DNA from 2 places in the Streptomyces sp. NPDC096048 genome. Region 2 is predicted to be linked to the other one. Evidence: predicted binding sites of a transcription regulator. Region 2 holds the regulator's gene; the other holds the start of a gene.
The links. The regulator HspR, encoded in region 2, represses chaperone genes until heat shock. The targets are predictions, from matches to a motif close to TTGAGNNNNNNNNNCTCAA.

Region 1 (7,432 bases), on a different contig from region 2:
CCCGGCGCTGCGCGTGGTCGATCTCCAGTTCGCCGAGGCGGAGGATGCCGCTGCGCGGCGTGGAGGCGGCCACCACGGCCCGCTCCACCCGGCGCAGCAGCACGTGCACGCGCGCCGCCAGCTCGCGCATGGAGAACGGCTTGGTCATGTAGTCGTCGGCGCCCACGCCGAGCCCGACCAGCATGTCCGTCTCGTCGTCGCGCGCGGTGAGCATCATCACCGGCACCGGGCGCTGGGCCTGGACGCGCCGGCAGACCTCAAGACCGTCGAAGCCCGGCAGCATGATGTCGAGGATCAGCAGGTCGGGCTGCCAGGCCTCGGCGGTGTCGACCGCGGACGGACCGTCACCCGCCGTCTGCACCAGGAACCCCTCGGCGCGCAGGCGGGTCGCGATGGCGTCCACGATCGTCTGGTCGTCCTCGACCACCAGCACCCGTCGCTGTGCGCCCGGAGTAGCCGTCGCCGTGCCGTTGTGGGAGGTCTGTGTCTGCTCCATCGCCCGCCCCTGAAGTGTGCTTTCCGGAATCCGTGGGGTGATCCCATGGCTGCGCTTGACGCTTGAATGATCCGCGTCAGAGCAGCAGCGTACGGGGAGTCGCCGCGCCTTTGCTATCCAGGCCCGACGCCGAGGTGGACGACGTCCGGAACGCCCCGGGCAACGGGGATCTCTTCGGTACGCACCTGCTGGAACCCGGCATTACGCAAGGTTTCTTCGAATTCCGGAGAGGGCTGCGCAGACCATACGGCAAGCACCCCGCCGGGCCTCAACAACCGTGCGCAGCCCGCCAGTCCGGCCGGCGCGTACAGCCCGTCGTTGCCCTCGGTGACGGTCCAGCCGGGGCCGTTGTCGATGTCGAGGCAGAGCGCGTCGTACGTGTCGGATGTCTCATTGACGTATTCCAGGAGATCCGCTTCCACGATCCTCGTGCGCGGATCGGCCAGCGCTCCGCCGGACAGCGCGGCCAGCGGTCCGTCCCGGTGCCAGTCGATGACGGCGCGCTCGCGCTCGACGACCGCGATCCGGCCCCAGCGAGGGTCGGCGGCCGCGTGTGCGAGCGAGAAGCCGACGCCGAGGCCGCCGATGAGCAGGTGGGGCGCGCTCCGTCCGCCGGAGGCGGTGAGCGCTTCGGCCGCCGCGTCGACCAGCCGCCGCTCCGAACGCCCGTCGGAGGTGTCCATCAGGAAGCAGCCGTTCGCGATGATCTGCAGCAGTGCCCCGTGCCGGCGCAGGACGACCTCGCCGTGCGGGCCCTCGCGACGGTCCAGTACTTCGGGGATGTCGTAGGAGTCGTGGGATGTGGTGGGCATCGGCCCATCCTGGCAGGGAATGCCGGAGCGTCCGGCCGTGCTCCCGCATGGGGGCCGCAGCGCCTCCGCCGTCGCCGCCGCCCTCGCCTCCGCTCTTGATCGCTCAGAGCGAACACCCCCCGGGGAACAATCGAGGGCTCCCTTACATTGAGTCGATGTAACTCAACTTGACTGCCGAAGGGGAGATCATGGCTGCTGAGTCCGAAGCCTTCACACCGCTCACCCTGCCCGTGCTGCCGCTCGATGACGAAGTGGTCCTGCCCGGCATGGTCGTCCCCCTGGACCTGAGCGACGCCGAGGTGCGGGCCGCGGTGGAGGCCGCCCAGGCCGCTGCCAGGTCCGAGCCCGGCAAGCCCCGGGTCCTGCTCGTCCCGCGCGTCGACGGCACCTACGCCGGGACCGGCGTCCTCGGCACGGTCGAGCAGGTCGGCCGCCTCGCCGACGGAGACCCGGGCGCCCTGATCCGCGGCCGGCACCGGGTGAGCATCGGCGCCGGCACCACCGGCCCCGGCGCCGCGCTGTGGGTCGAGGGCTCCCGCGTCGACGAGACCGTGCCCGAGCCGCTGCCCGGCCAGGTCGCCGAGCTGGTGAAGGAGTACAAGGCGCTGGCCACCGCCTGGCTGCGCAAGCGCGGCGCCTGGCAGGTCGTCGACCGCGTCCAGGCCATCGACGACGTCTCCGCGCTCGCCGACAACTCCGGCTACTCCCCCTTCCTCACCACCGAGCAGAAGGTCGAGCTGCTGGAGACCGCCGACCCGGTCGCCCGCCTCAGGCTGGCCGCCCAGCAGCTGCGGGACCACCTCGCCGAGCAGGACGTCGCCGAGACCATCGCCAAGGACGTCCAGGAGGGCGTCGACAAGCAGCAGCGGGAGTTCCTGCTGCGCCGTCAGCTCGAAGCCGTGCGCAAGGAGCTGCGCGAGCTGAACGGCGAACAGGAGGGCGAGGAGTCCGACGACTACCGCGCCCGCGTCGAGGCCGCCGACCTGCCCGAGAAGGTCCGCGAGGCCGCCCTCAAGGAGGTCGACAAGCTGGAGCGGTCCTCCGACCAGTCGCCCGAGGGCTCCTGGATCCGCACCTGGCTCGACACGGTTCTGGAGATGCCGTGGAGCGAGCGCACCGAGGACGCCTACGACATCCAGGGCGCCCAGGCCGTGCTCGACGCCGAGCACGCGGGCCTGGAGGACGTGAAGGAGCGCATCACCGAGTACCTCGCCGTGCGCAAGCGGCGCGGCGACCGGGGTCTCGGCGTCGTGGGCGGCCGGCGCGGCGGTGCCGTACTGGCCCTGGTGGGCCCGCCCGGCGTCGGCAAGACCTCGCTCGGCGAGTCCGTCGCCCACGCGATGGGCCGGAAGTTCGTCCGCGTCGCCCTCGGCGGCGTCCGCGACGAGGCCGAGATCCGCGGCCACCGGCGTACGTACGTCGGCGCGCTGCCCGGCCGGATCGTGCGGGCGATCAAGGAGGCCGGGTCCATGAACCCGGTCGTGCTCCTCGACGAGATCGACAAGGTGGGCTCCGACTTCCGGGGCGACCCGGCCGCCGCACTGCTCGAAGTCCTCGACCCGGCGCAGAACCACACCTTCCGGGACCACTACCTGGAGGTCGAGCTGGACCTGTCCGACGTCGTGTTCCTCGCCACGGCCAACGTCCTGGAAGCCATCCCGGAGGCCCTGCTCGACCGCATGGAGCTGGTCCGCCTCGACGGCTACACCGAGGACGAGAAGATCGTCATCGCCCGTGACCACCTGCTCCCGCGCCAGCTGGAGCGCGCCGGGCTCGGCGAGGACGAGGTCACGGTCGACGAGGGCGCGCTGCGCAAGCTGGCCGGCGAGTACACCCGCGAGGCGGGCGTGCGCACCCTGGAGCGGTCGATCGCCCGGCTGCTGCGCAAGGTGGCGGCCCAGCACGAACTGGGCGAGCGGGAGCTGCCCTTCACCGTCACCGAGGGCGAGCTGCGCGCCCTGATCGGCCGGCCGCACCACGTGCCCGAGTCGGCCCAGGACCCGGCCGAGCGCCGCACCTCGGTGCCCGGCGTGGCCACGGGCCTCGCGGTCACCGGCGCCGGCGGTGACGTGCTGTACGTCGAGGCGTCGCTGGCCGACCCGGAGACGGGCGCGGCGGGACTGACCCTGACCGGTCAGCTGGGCGACGTGATGAAGGAGTCGGCGCAGATCGCGCTGAGCTTCCTGCGCAGTCGCGGTGCCGAGCTGGAGCTGCCGGTGGCCGACCTGAAGGACCGGGGCGTGCACATCCACTTCCCGGCGGGCGCGGTCCCCAAGGACGGTCCGAGCGCCGGCATCACGATGACCACGGCGCTGGCCTCCCTGCTCTCCGGGCGGCTGGTCCGCACCGACGTGGCGATGACCGGCGAGGTCTCGCTGACCGGCCGCGTGCTGCCGATCGGCGGGGTCAAGCAGAAGCTGCTCGCGGCGCACCGGGCGGGCGTCACCACGGTGATCATCCCCAAGCGCAACGAGCCCGACCTGGACGACGTCCCGGCGGAGGTGCTGGACAAGCTCGACGTCCACGCCGTCACCGACGTCCGCCAGGTCCTGGAACTGGCGCTCGCACCGGCGACGAACGGTGCGGAGTCGGAGGTTCCGGTCGCGGCGTGACGGACGAAGGCCGGACGAGGCGAAGGCCCGGGTCCCGTGAGGGAGGCCCGGGCCTTCGCCCGTAGAAATAGGGGGACCGTCAGCCGTTCGCGAGTGCCCGGACGCGGTCCAGGGCCCCGTTGAACTTGTTGTGGTCCCCGACCGTCGGCCCGGACGAGGTGTACTGCCACATCGTGTAGAAGCCCCAGCCGGCCGGCAGCGTGCCCACCGTCGAGGCGTACCGGGCGATCCACAGCGGGTTGTTGGCCGCGAAGCCGCCGTAGTTGCCGGTGCACTGGGTCCACCAGCTGGTGGCCGTGTAGATCACGGCGTCGCGGCCGGTGCGCGCCTTGTAGGTGTTCAGGAAGTCGCGGATCCAGGAGACCATCTGGCTCTGCGTCTTGCCGTAGCAGGTCGCCCCGTACGGGTTCCACTCGATGTCCAGCGCGCCCGGCAGGGTCTTGCCGTCGCGGGACCAGCCGCCGCCGTGGTCGACGAAGTAGTTGGCCTGGGCGGCGCCGCTCGTCGTGTCCGGGGTGGCGAAGTGGTAGGCGCCGCGGATCATGCCGACGTTGTACGAGCCGTTGTACTGCTGGGCGAAGTAGGGGTTGGTGTAGTACGTCCCCTCGGTTGCCTTGACGTAGGCCCACTTGACCCCGCTGTTCCACAGGGTCGACCAGGCGACGTTGCCCTGGTGGCCGGAGACGTCGACGCCCTCCGTCTGGGTGGCGTCGCCCGGGACGGGGGTGCCGTGCCGCCCGTCGTGCTCGACGACGCCCATACCCATGTGGGCGGAGCCGCGCGGTGGGATGTCGGCGGCCGACGACGCGTGGGCGGGGAGGGTGGCTACCAGGGAGAACGCGGCGAGCAGGATCCCGGTGACGGCGAAGCGCCGCTTGCGGGCCGAGCCGGATCTGTGCACGGGCATGACGTGCCTCCGATGGTTCGGTGGTGCTCGGTGGGGGATGCGCGAGTGGGGAGAACCCGTGAGTGGCGTGAGCATGCCATTCGCGGGTCCGGTGAAGACGCTACGCACGTAGAACGAGGGGTGGGAAGAGGGTCCGGAGTCTGCCGTTGGTCTAAGCCTGCGAAATACTTGCCGAGCTGCGGTGATGACGGCCCGTGGCGGAAACTTTCAGGACCGGGAAAATCGAGGCAGGGGCTGACGTGCACGAAGGCGGGAACGGCGGCGGTCGCGGAGTCGAATTCGACGCGTCCGGCAGTGGTGTGAACCAACCGGAGTTCCTGGCGCTGGAGCGGGAGTTGACGGTCCTGCTCCGGCGTGCACGGGCCAACCAGGGCGAGATGGCCCGCGAGGTTCACCCCGACCTGGAGTCGTCGGCGTACGGCCTTCTCGTGCGGCTCGGCGAGTGCGGCGGACAGCGCGCCACGGAGCTCGCCGCCTACATCGGCGTCGGCAAGGCGACGATGTCCCGCCAGCTGCGCGCCCTGGAGGACCTCGGCCTCGTCGCCCGTGAACCCGACCCCGCCGACGGCCGCGCCTGGCTGGTCACCCTGACCCCGGAGGGCCAGACGCGCGTCAGCCGGGTGCGGGAGGCACGCCGCGCACGGTACGCCGGCCGGCTCGCCGACTGGGACCCGCGCGAGGTCACGGAACTCGCCCGGCTGCTGCGGCAACTGAACCGGGGGATGGAGAGGTAGGACAGCGGCTCACGGCGTTCAGGGTTCCGCGTACGCCGGTGTCAGGGCTCCCTGTGCGGCGGCGTTCAGGGTTCCGCGTACACCGGTGTCAGGGCTCCCTGTGCAGCGGCGTTCAGAGTTCCGCGTACACCACCGTCGCGTCGTCGTGCACCTTGGCGCGCCCCAGGAACGCCCGGGCACCCGCGGCGTCCGCCCGCTCCAACTCCCGCACCCGGTCCACCAGCGCCTGCGCGCCCTGCTTGCGCACCAGCGCGAGGCAGTCCGTCCAGTCGCCCTCCCGGAACGTCTCCACCCACCGCGCCGCCCCGTCCGTCAGCGCTGCCAGCGTCCGCACCTCGCCGCGCGGCAGCACGCCCGTCACCGCCCGAGCCGCCACCGCCGGGTCGGCCGCGGCCGTGAAGAAGCCGCCCTCCTTGTTGCGGAGGTCGGCGTCGATCATCGCGTCCGTGGCCAGGGCCGACCGGGGCAGCCGGGCCAGCCGGTCGTCCAGGACCGCCGCGACCGTGCCGTCGGGGGCCTCCACCAGCAGGGCCGAGTCCGACAGGACCAGGTACTCGACGGCGGTGGGGGACCAGCGGGCCAGGACCACGGTTGCCTGTGGGGTTCGTGGGTGAGAAAGGTCACAGGTTTCCGCGTGTGCCGCCGAGGTACGAGCGAGGGCGCGGGACAAGGCTTCGGCGAGGGGGATATCCGGCAGTGAAACGGTCAGTTCGGTCAGAGCGCCACCGAGGCGCGCGGTGAACCAGGGCACGGAATGCAGACACCCCGTCGCACCCCGCGGCGGTGTCACGCCGTCCAGTACGACGAGCGAACCACCCTGTCCCGAGGCCGGTAGTCCGACACTCGCGAAGTCCTCGTTGGGGTGGTCGGTGAGGCCGGGTTCCGAGACGAGTTCCGTGCGCATCCAGCCAGTCTGCACGACCTCTTCACGGCATCCACAAAAGGCCGGCAGGTGCCTCGGGATCGACGCAGGGGCGCAGGTCAGGCGCCGGTTTTGGGCTGGAATTCGGCACTCCGGCAACGCGTGGCGGCACATAGTGCCACCGCCCGTCGCAGACGTCCAACCGACGCGCCGCGCAGGCGCGTCGCACGAGCCGGGGGAACTTGCTCCCCAACTCCCGTCCGGGGTTCACTCCTTCGGGTGGCGGGTCGGATGATGCGCGCCCACCGCCCACTGGCACTGGGAGGGTCGGGATCCGGTGGGGTGCCTGCCCCGCTCACGCGGTCTCCCCGTCCGACGCGCGGTCGGCGGCCGAGGAGCAGTCCAGAGCGTGGCGGAGGGTGCACGCGCCGACCGGCCAGTTGACGGAGCGCCACCCGGGCCCACGGGTACACGAGTCAGGAATGCGAGCACCGGTGCAGAAGACGCGGCCTCGTCGCACAGGCAAGCAGACGGCCCCCGCGGGGAGCGCGGAGCGCAGCCCCGGCACCTCCATCCCGGAGCCGCCCCAGGTCCCCGTCGGCAAGGGCCGTCCGACCCACGTACGCAACCGCCTCATCGCCGCCGTGGCGGTCGTGGCCGCCGCCATCGCCGGGGCCGGAGCCCCGTCGGTCGTGGCCGCCTCCGGGCAACTGCACGACTCCCAGGAACTGGTGACGCTCGCCGAGCAGACCCAGGGCGCGCTGACCCTCGCCCACTCCCTCGCCGACGAGCGGGACGAGGTCACCCCTTACATCGCCGCCGGCCGCCCCGAGTCCAAGGCGCCCTCCGAGCAGCGCAGCGCCCGCGTCGACCGTCAGGTGGAGGAACTGCGCGCCGACACCGACACGCCGGCCTCCCTGCGCGAGGACCTCGACGCCGTCGCGGCACTGCGCCGCGCGGCGCTCACCGGCAAGAGCACCGCTCTCCAGGCGCACGAGGCGTACTCGGA
Region 2 (7,432 bases):
ACGGCCAGCTCCGCGGCGTTCTCGGCCTCCTGCGGGTAGGACTTGTACACGCTCATGTACTGCTCGCCGGTGACGATGCGCTGCACCGCCGCGAGCTCCGCGTCCTGGCCGGTGATCGGCGGCAGGTCGGTGACGCCCGCGTCCTCCAGGGCCTTGATGACGCCGCCCGCCATGCCGTCGTTGGCGGAGTAGACGCCCGCGATGTTGTCCTTGCCGATCTTCCCGATCGCCTCGGCCATGTTCGCCTCGGCGTTCTCCGGCTTCCAGTCCTTGGTGTCGAAGGACTGGGCGATGGTCACCTTGCCGTTCAGCTCGGACGTCGCGCCCGCCTTGAACTGCTTCGCGTTCGGGTCGGTGGGCGAGCCGTTTATCATGACGATCTTGTCGGAGCTGTCCGCGTCGCCGCCGAGCGCCTCGATGAGGGAGCGGCCCTGGACCTCGCCGACCAGTTCGTTGTCGAAGGAGATGTAGGCGTCGATCGGGCCCTCGGCCAGCCGGTCGTAGGCGATGACGGGGATGCCGGCGTCCTTGGCCTGCCGCACGCTGTCGCCGATGGACTTCGCGTCGACCGCGTCCAGGACGATCACGTCGACCTGGTCGTCGATCATCTGCTGCATCTGGTCGGTCTGCTTCGAGGCGTTCGCCTCGGCGTTGGCGTACTTGACGTTGCCCTGGTCGCGCGTGAGGTCGGCGACCTTCGCCTTGAAGTAGGGGTAGTCGAACTGCTCGTAGCGCGTGTTCGCCTTCTCCGGCAGGAGCAGCCCGACAGTGATGTCGTTGCCCTTGGTCGGACTCGCCTCGTCACTGCTCTCCGACGCGCCCAGCACACCACAGGAGGCCAGCGAGAAGGTCATCATGGACGCGGCCACGGATATGGCGATACGACGGGCACGGCTGTTCACTGCGCTTACCTTCCGACACACGGGTGTTGTGGTGACCCAGGTGAGGGAAGCCAACGCTGTCTTCACGAAATCGTCAAGAAGTACTAGACCAATGAGACAGCAACGTTGCGAACCGGCCCGGAGGGTCGGGTGGAATCGGAGGAACCTCCGGGCCCGTCGTCGCCGTTCTGCCTGGGGCGGCCGGTCAGTCCGAGGACTGGCCGTGCCGCTTGGGCCGCCACACCACCAGGGCGCTGGTCTGCTGTACCTCCTGGTACGGGACCAGGTCGCGGCGGTACGAGGCGTGTACCGCCGCCTCCCGCTGGCGCATCGCCGTGGCCGCGCCGTCGAGGGCGTCCTGCAGCTCCGCCATGCGGGCCTGGAGCGCGGCGACCTGGTTCTCCAGTTCGATGATGCGCTTGATTCCGGCCAGGTTGATGCCCTCGTCCTGCGACAACTGCTGCACCGTGCGGAGCAGTTCGATGTCACGGGCCGAGTAGCGCCGGCCGCGGCCGGCCGTGCGGTCCGGGGAGACCAGGCCGAGGCGGTCGTACTGGCGCAGGGTCTGCGGGTGCAGGCCGGAGAGCTGGGCCGCCACCGAGATGACGTAGACCGGGGTGTCCTCGGTCAGTTCATACGGATTGCGTCGACGACCGTCCATCTCCGTCAAGCTCCCTTCGCGGCCTGGAACAGCTCCGCCCGCGGATCCTCGTCCGCGGTCGCCTCGCGATACGCCTCCAGCGCATCACGAGCCTTCCCCGTCAGGTCCTTCGGAACACTCACCTCGACGGTGACCAGGAGGTCGCCGCGGGTGCCGTCCTTGCGGACCGCGCCCTTGCCCCTGGCGCGCATGGTGCGGCCGCCCGGGGTGCCGGCCGGCAGCTTCAGCGTGACGGGCGGGCCGCCCAGCGTCGGGACCCGGACCTCGCCGCCGAGGGCTGCCTCGGCGTACGTCACCGGGACGGTGACGGTGAGGTTGTCGCCCTTGCGGCCGAAGACGGGGTGTTCCTTGACGTGCACGACCACGTACAGGTCGCCCGCCGGACCGCCCCGCTCACCCGGCGTGCCCTTGCCTCGCAGCCGGATGCGCTGCCCGTCCGACACCCCGGCCGGGATGCGGACCTGCATCGTCCGGGAGGACTTGGCCCGCCCGGAGCCCTTGCAGACGTCGCAGGGGTCCTCCGCGATCAGGCCGCGGCCCTTGCAGTCCGGGCACGGGTCGGTGAGCGAGAAGCCACCGCCCGAGCCCCGGGCGACCTGCCCGGTGCCGACGCAGGTCGGGCACACGCGCGGTGTGCCGTTCTTGTCGCCGGTGCCCGAACAGGCCTTGCAGGGTGCCTGCGAGGACATCCGCAGCGGGACCGTCGCGCCCTCGATGGCCTCGGTGAAGCTCAGGGTGACCTCGGACTCGATGTCCTGGCCGCGCCTCGGCTGGGTCCGCGTGCCGGTGCCGGGGCCGCCGGCGCCGGTGCGGTTGAACAGGCCGCCGAAGACGTCGCCGAGCCCGCCGCCGAAGCCGCCGGCCCCTCCCTGGCCGCCGCCCGGGGCACCGCCTCCGAAGAGGTCGCCCAGGTCGAAGTTGAAGGTGCCGCCGCCGCCCGCGCCCGGCCCCGGACGGAAACCGCCGTTGCCGAAGAGGCTGCGGGCCTCGTCGTACTCCTTGCGCTTCTTGGCGTCACCGAGGATGTCGTTGGCCTCGGAGATCTCCTTGAAGCGCTCCTCCGCCTTGACGTTTCCCTTGTTGGCGTCCGGGTGGTACTCGCGGGCGAGCTTCCGGTACGCCTTCTTGATCTCGGCCTCGGTGGCGTCCTTGGGGACGCCGAGGACCTTGTAGTAATCCTTCTCGATGAAGTCCTTGGTGCTCATCCCCGACGTCCCTCCTCTCCTGCGTACGTGTGCTTACCCGTGACGTCAGCCCTCCTCCGGGCCACCGCTCTCCTTGTTCTCCGCGGAGTCGGCCTGCGCCTCGGTGTTCTCCTCCGGCTTGGCCGCCTGCGCACCCGGCTGCGGCTCGGCCACCGCCACCCGCGCGGGGCGGATGGTGCGCTCGCCGATCCGGTACCCCGGCTGCAGAATCGCCACGCACGTCGTCTCGGTGACGTCCGGCGCGTACGAGTGCATCAGGGCCTCGTGGATCGTCGGGTCGAAGGGCTCGCCCTCCTTGCCGAACTGCTGGAGGCCCATCTTGGCGATGGTCGTCTCCAGCGACTCCGCGACCGACTTGAAGCCGCCGACGAGTTCGCCGTGCTCCCGCGCGCGGCCGATGTCGTCGAGTACGGGAAGCAGCTCGGACAGGAGGTTCGCGACGGCGACCTCCTTGACCGCGACGCGGTCCCGCTCGACGCGGCGGCGGTAGTTCTGGTACTCGGCCTGGAGTCGCTGGAGGTCCGCCGTGCGCTCGTTCAGCGCCGTGCGCACCTGGTCCAGCTGGGCCACCAGGCCCGCGTTCTCACTCGCGTCCCCGGCCGGGGCCGCGCCCTCCTCCGAAGAGGGAGCGGCGGCCTTCGGCTCGGCGTCGTCAGGGGTGGCGCCGGAGGGGACGTCGGGCTTCTCCTCGAAACCCGGGGTCTCCTCCGTCACGCGGCACCGTCCTTGCGCTCGTCGTCGACGATCTCGGCGTCGACCACATCGTCGTCGGCCTTGTCACCGGCGTCGGCACCGGCACCCGGGGCCTCGCCGCCGGCGGCCTGCGCGCCCTGGGCGTCGGCGTACATGGCCGAGCCCAGCTTCTGCGAGACGGCGGCGACCTTCTCCGTGGCGGTGCGGATCTCGGCGGTGTCCTCGCCCTTGAGCTTCTCCTTCAGCTCGGCGACGGCCTCCTCGACCTCCGTCTTGATCTCGCCCGGGACCTTGTCCTCGTTGTCCTTGAGGAACTTCTCCGTCTGGTAGACGAGCTGCTCGCCCTGGTTGCGGGACTCGGCGGCCTCGCGGCGGGCGTGGTCCTCCTCCGCGTACTTCTCGGCCTCCTGGCGCATCCGGTCGACCTCGTCCTTCGGCAGCGAGGAGCCGCCGGTGACGGTCATCTTCTGCTCCTTGCCGGTGCCGAGGTCCTTCGCCGTGACGTGCATGATGCCGTTGGCGTCGATGTCGAAGGCGACCTCGATCTGCGGGACGCCGCGGGGCGCCGGGGGCAGACCGGTCAGCTCGAACATACCGAGCTTCTTGTTGTACGCCGCGATCTCGCGCTCGCCCTGGTAGACCTGGATCTGCACGGAGGGCTGGTTGTCCTCGGCGGTGGTGAAGATCTCCGAACGCTTCGTCGGGATCGTCGTGTTCCGCTCGATGAGCTTGGTCATGATGCCGCCCTTGGTCTCGATACCGAGGGACAGCGGGGTGACGTCGAGGAGCAGGACGTCCTTGACCTCGCCCTTGAGGACACCGGCCTGCAGGGCGGCGCCGATGGCGACGACCTCGTCCGGGTTGACGCCCTTGTTGGCGTCCTTGCCGCCGGTCAGCTCCTTGACGAGCTCGGCGACGGCGGGCATACGGGTGGAGCCACCGACGAGCACGACGTGGTCGATCTCGGACAGCTGGATGCCGGCGTCCTTGATGACGTTGTGGAACGGCGTCTTGCAGCGCTCCAGCAGGTCGGACGTCAGCTGCTGGAACTGGGCGCGGGTGAGCTTCTCGTCCAGGTGCAGCGGGCCCTCGGCGGAGGCCGTGATGTAGGGCAGGTTGATCGAGGTCTCGGTGGACGAGGACAGCTCGATCTTGGCCTTCTCGGCGGCCTCGCGCAGGCGCTGGAGGGCCATCTTGTCCTTGCCCAGGTCCACGCCGTGGCCGGACTGGAACTGCTTGACCAGGTAGTCGACGACGCGCTGGTCCCAGTCGTCACCACCGAGGTGGTTGTCACCGTTGGTGGCCTTCACCTCGACGACGCCGTCGCCGATCTCCAGCAGCGAGACGTCGAACGTACCGCCACCGAGGTCGAAGACGAGGATGATCTGCTCGTCCTTGTCGAGGCCGTACGCCAGCGCGGCGGCCGTCGGCTCGTTGACGATGCGCAGGACGTTGAGGCCCGCGATCTCACCGGCCTCCTTGGTGGCCTGGCGCTCGGCGTCGTTGAAGTACGCCGGGACGGTGATGACCGCGTCGGTCACCTTCTCGCCCAGGTAGGACTCGGCGTCCCGCTTCAGCTTCTGCAGCACGAAGGCGCTGATCTGCTGCGGGTTGAAGTCCTTGCCGTCCAGGTTGATCTTCCAGTCGGTGCCCATGTGGCGCTTGACCGACCGGATGGTCCTGTCGACGTTCGTGACCGCCTGGCGCTTGGCCACCTCGCCGACCAGCACCTCGCCGTTCTTGGCGAAGGCGACGACGGACGGCGTGGTCCTGGCGCCCTCGGCGTTGGTGATGACGGTGGGCTCGCCGCCCTCCAGAACGCTGACGACGGAGTTAGTCGTGCCCAGGTCGATGCCGACCGCACGTGCCATGGTGAATAACCTCCAGCTGACTTGAGTGGAACAGGCTCAAGTGTGCAGGACGCATTCCGATGCGTCAACAGAGGTGAGTCGGGCAGGCTCAACTCTTATCCGTTCCTTACACGCAATGGCGCGCTGACCTGCCCTTTCTCTTCCCGCCTGGCCTGACGAACCGGAAAAATCGCCGCCCGGGACGACGCACGGGGCGGGGCGACCGCTGCCTCGGGGGACTCCCGGGGCCGTCCCCGCGGTTCCGGGCGAGGTCCGTGGAGTGACGTACGGGTCCGGGGATCCGTCCCCGCCCGCCGGGGCTCGTACACCCGCACCCGCAGCAGACCCAGTACGCCGACCACCGCCGCGCCCGCCACCCACAGCACCACCGTCCCGCCCGCCCAGCCGGTGTGCACGAGCACGCCCACGAGTACCCCGCAGAACGAGGCCGCACCGAGGACCACCACCGCGCCCTGCGGAGTGAGCCCGAGCCGCCGCAGCCGGTGGGCGAGATGGTCGGGCCCGCCGCGCAGCAGGGGCCGTCCGGCCAGCCGCCGCGAGAGGAGCACGAGTACGGCGTCGACGCTCGCCAGGGCGGTCAGCGCGAACAGCACCCCCACGCCGGCCCCGGGCTCGTGCCCCGCCCGGGTGAACACGGCCGCCCCGGCGAGCAGGAAGCCCGCGAAGAGCGACCCGCACGCCCCGAGCGCGACCCGCGCGGGGTGCCAGTTGTGCAGCAGGAACCCGGTCAGCGCGGCGGCCAGCGCGCTCAGCAGCACCGCCAGCCCGTCCATCAGCTCGGCGGCGGCGCAGGCACCGACACCGAAGGCGGTCACCACCCCCACCGTCCCGGCCACCCCGTCGGCGTGGTCGAGCCCCCGGAAGGCGACGGCGACCACCGCGATCCAGCCCACGGCGAGCGCCCCGGCCACCGGCCCGGTCACCTCGTACGGCACCACGCACGCCGCCGCGACGGCCGTACCGGCGAGCAGCCACCGCCGCCGCAGCCGCCACACGTCGGCGGCCAGGCCGAGCGCGCCGACGGCGGCCCCGGCCAGCAGCAGCCGGCCGACCAGCGACCCCAACGGCACGACACCGGTCCAGTCCCCGGCCCAGGCGACCAGCCCGGTGACGAGGACGACGGCCACTCCGCCGAGCAGGGGGACGGGCCGCTGCCGTCGCCGGTCGACGAGGGCGAGGCGCAGGGCGGGCGCCCTCAGCAGCGCGGTGAGCAGGGCGGCGAGGAGAAAGGAGGCGGTGGCGGTGATGATCCCGTAGAGCACGGGCACAACCTATGCCCGAAACAAGCCGAATATCATGATTTGCGACGAATGGCGCGCCCGAACGCGTCCGGCTGGGCGAGCCACCCCGCCCCGGCGGGCGGGGTCGCCGTCGCCCTGCCGGCCGTCGCCCACCAAGGCCGCCGTCGGCGCCGGTCAGGGTTGCCTCAGCGACGCAGATCACCGCACGTCCGACTACAGTGCGGCGGAGGATGGGGGTACTCTCAGACGAACTGAATAAGTTACCGCTTAGTAATACCGAATACCGCCCCCTCGCAACCTCGCAGGCCCGAGGAGCCCCCAAATGCAACTCGCCGCGATCATCGTGTCGCTGGTCCTGATCGTGGTCGGCGTCGCACTGTTCGGCCGCGCCGTCCTGCAGATCTACAACTCCATGCGGCTCGGCCAGCCCGTACCGGCCGGCACGCGGACCAACGAACCCGCACAGCGCACCATCACCGTGGTCAGGGAATTCCTCGGCCACACCCGGATGAACCGCTGGGGCATCGTCGGGGTGGCGCACTGGTTCGTGGCGGTGGGCTTCTTCTCCCTGCTGCTGACGATCGTCAACGCGATCGGCCAGTTGTTCGAGGCCGACTGGATCCTGCCGATCATCGGCGACTGGGCGCCGTACAACGTCTTCGTCGAGTTCATCGGCACGATGACGGTGCTCGGCATCCTGGTCCTGATCGGGATCCGCCAGCTGAGCAAGCCGAACAAGCCGGGCCGCAAGTCCCGCTTCGCCGGCTCGAACTTCGGCCAGGCGTACTTCGTCGAGGCCGTCATCCTCATCGTCGGCGTCTGCATCTTCATGCTGCACGCGCTGGAGGGCGCCCTCCACCACGTGGACGGCTACGAGGCG

Region 1: the regulator HspR is predicted to act here: its motif matches at 1,456-1,474, upstream of lon (endopeptidase La).

The regions. Positions count from the first base shown of each region.
Region 1 covers NZ_JBIWGG010000001.1:810,900-818,331, forward strand. Annotated here, with positions in the region: gene ACIQ6R_RS03875 (response regulator transcription factor) at 1-496, opposite strand, end outside; gene ACIQ6R_RS03880 (spermidine synthase) at 610-1,308, opposite strand; gene lon (endopeptidase La) at 1,497-3,920, shown strand; gene ACIQ6R_RS03890 (lysozyme) at 4,000-4,827, opposite strand; gene ACIQ6R_RS03895 (MarR family winged helix-turn-helix transcriptional regulator) at 5,067-5,561, shown strand; gene ACIQ6R_RS03900 (protein phosphatase 2C domain-containing protein) at 5,674-6,465, opposite strand; gene ACIQ6R_RS03905 (nitrate- and nitrite sensing domain-containing protein) at 6,906-7,432, shown strand, end outside.
Region 2 covers NZ_JBIWGG010000007.1:423,718-431,149, reverse strand. Annotated here, with positions in the region: gene ACIQ6R_RS21955 (sugar ABC transporter substrate-binding protein) at 1-902, opposite strand, end outside; gene ACIQ6R_RS21950 (heat shock protein transcriptional repressor HspR) at 1,087-1,542, opposite strand; gene dnaJ (molecular chaperone DnaJ) at 1,548-2,747, opposite strand; gene grpE (nucleotide exchange factor GrpE) at 2,793-3,461, opposite strand; gene dnaK (molecular chaperone DnaK) at 3,458-5,311, opposite strand; gene ACIQ6R_RS21930 (MraY family glycosyltransferase) at 5,407-6,573, opposite strand; gene ACIQ6R_RS21925 ((Fe-S)-binding protein) at 6,875-7,432, shown strand, end outside.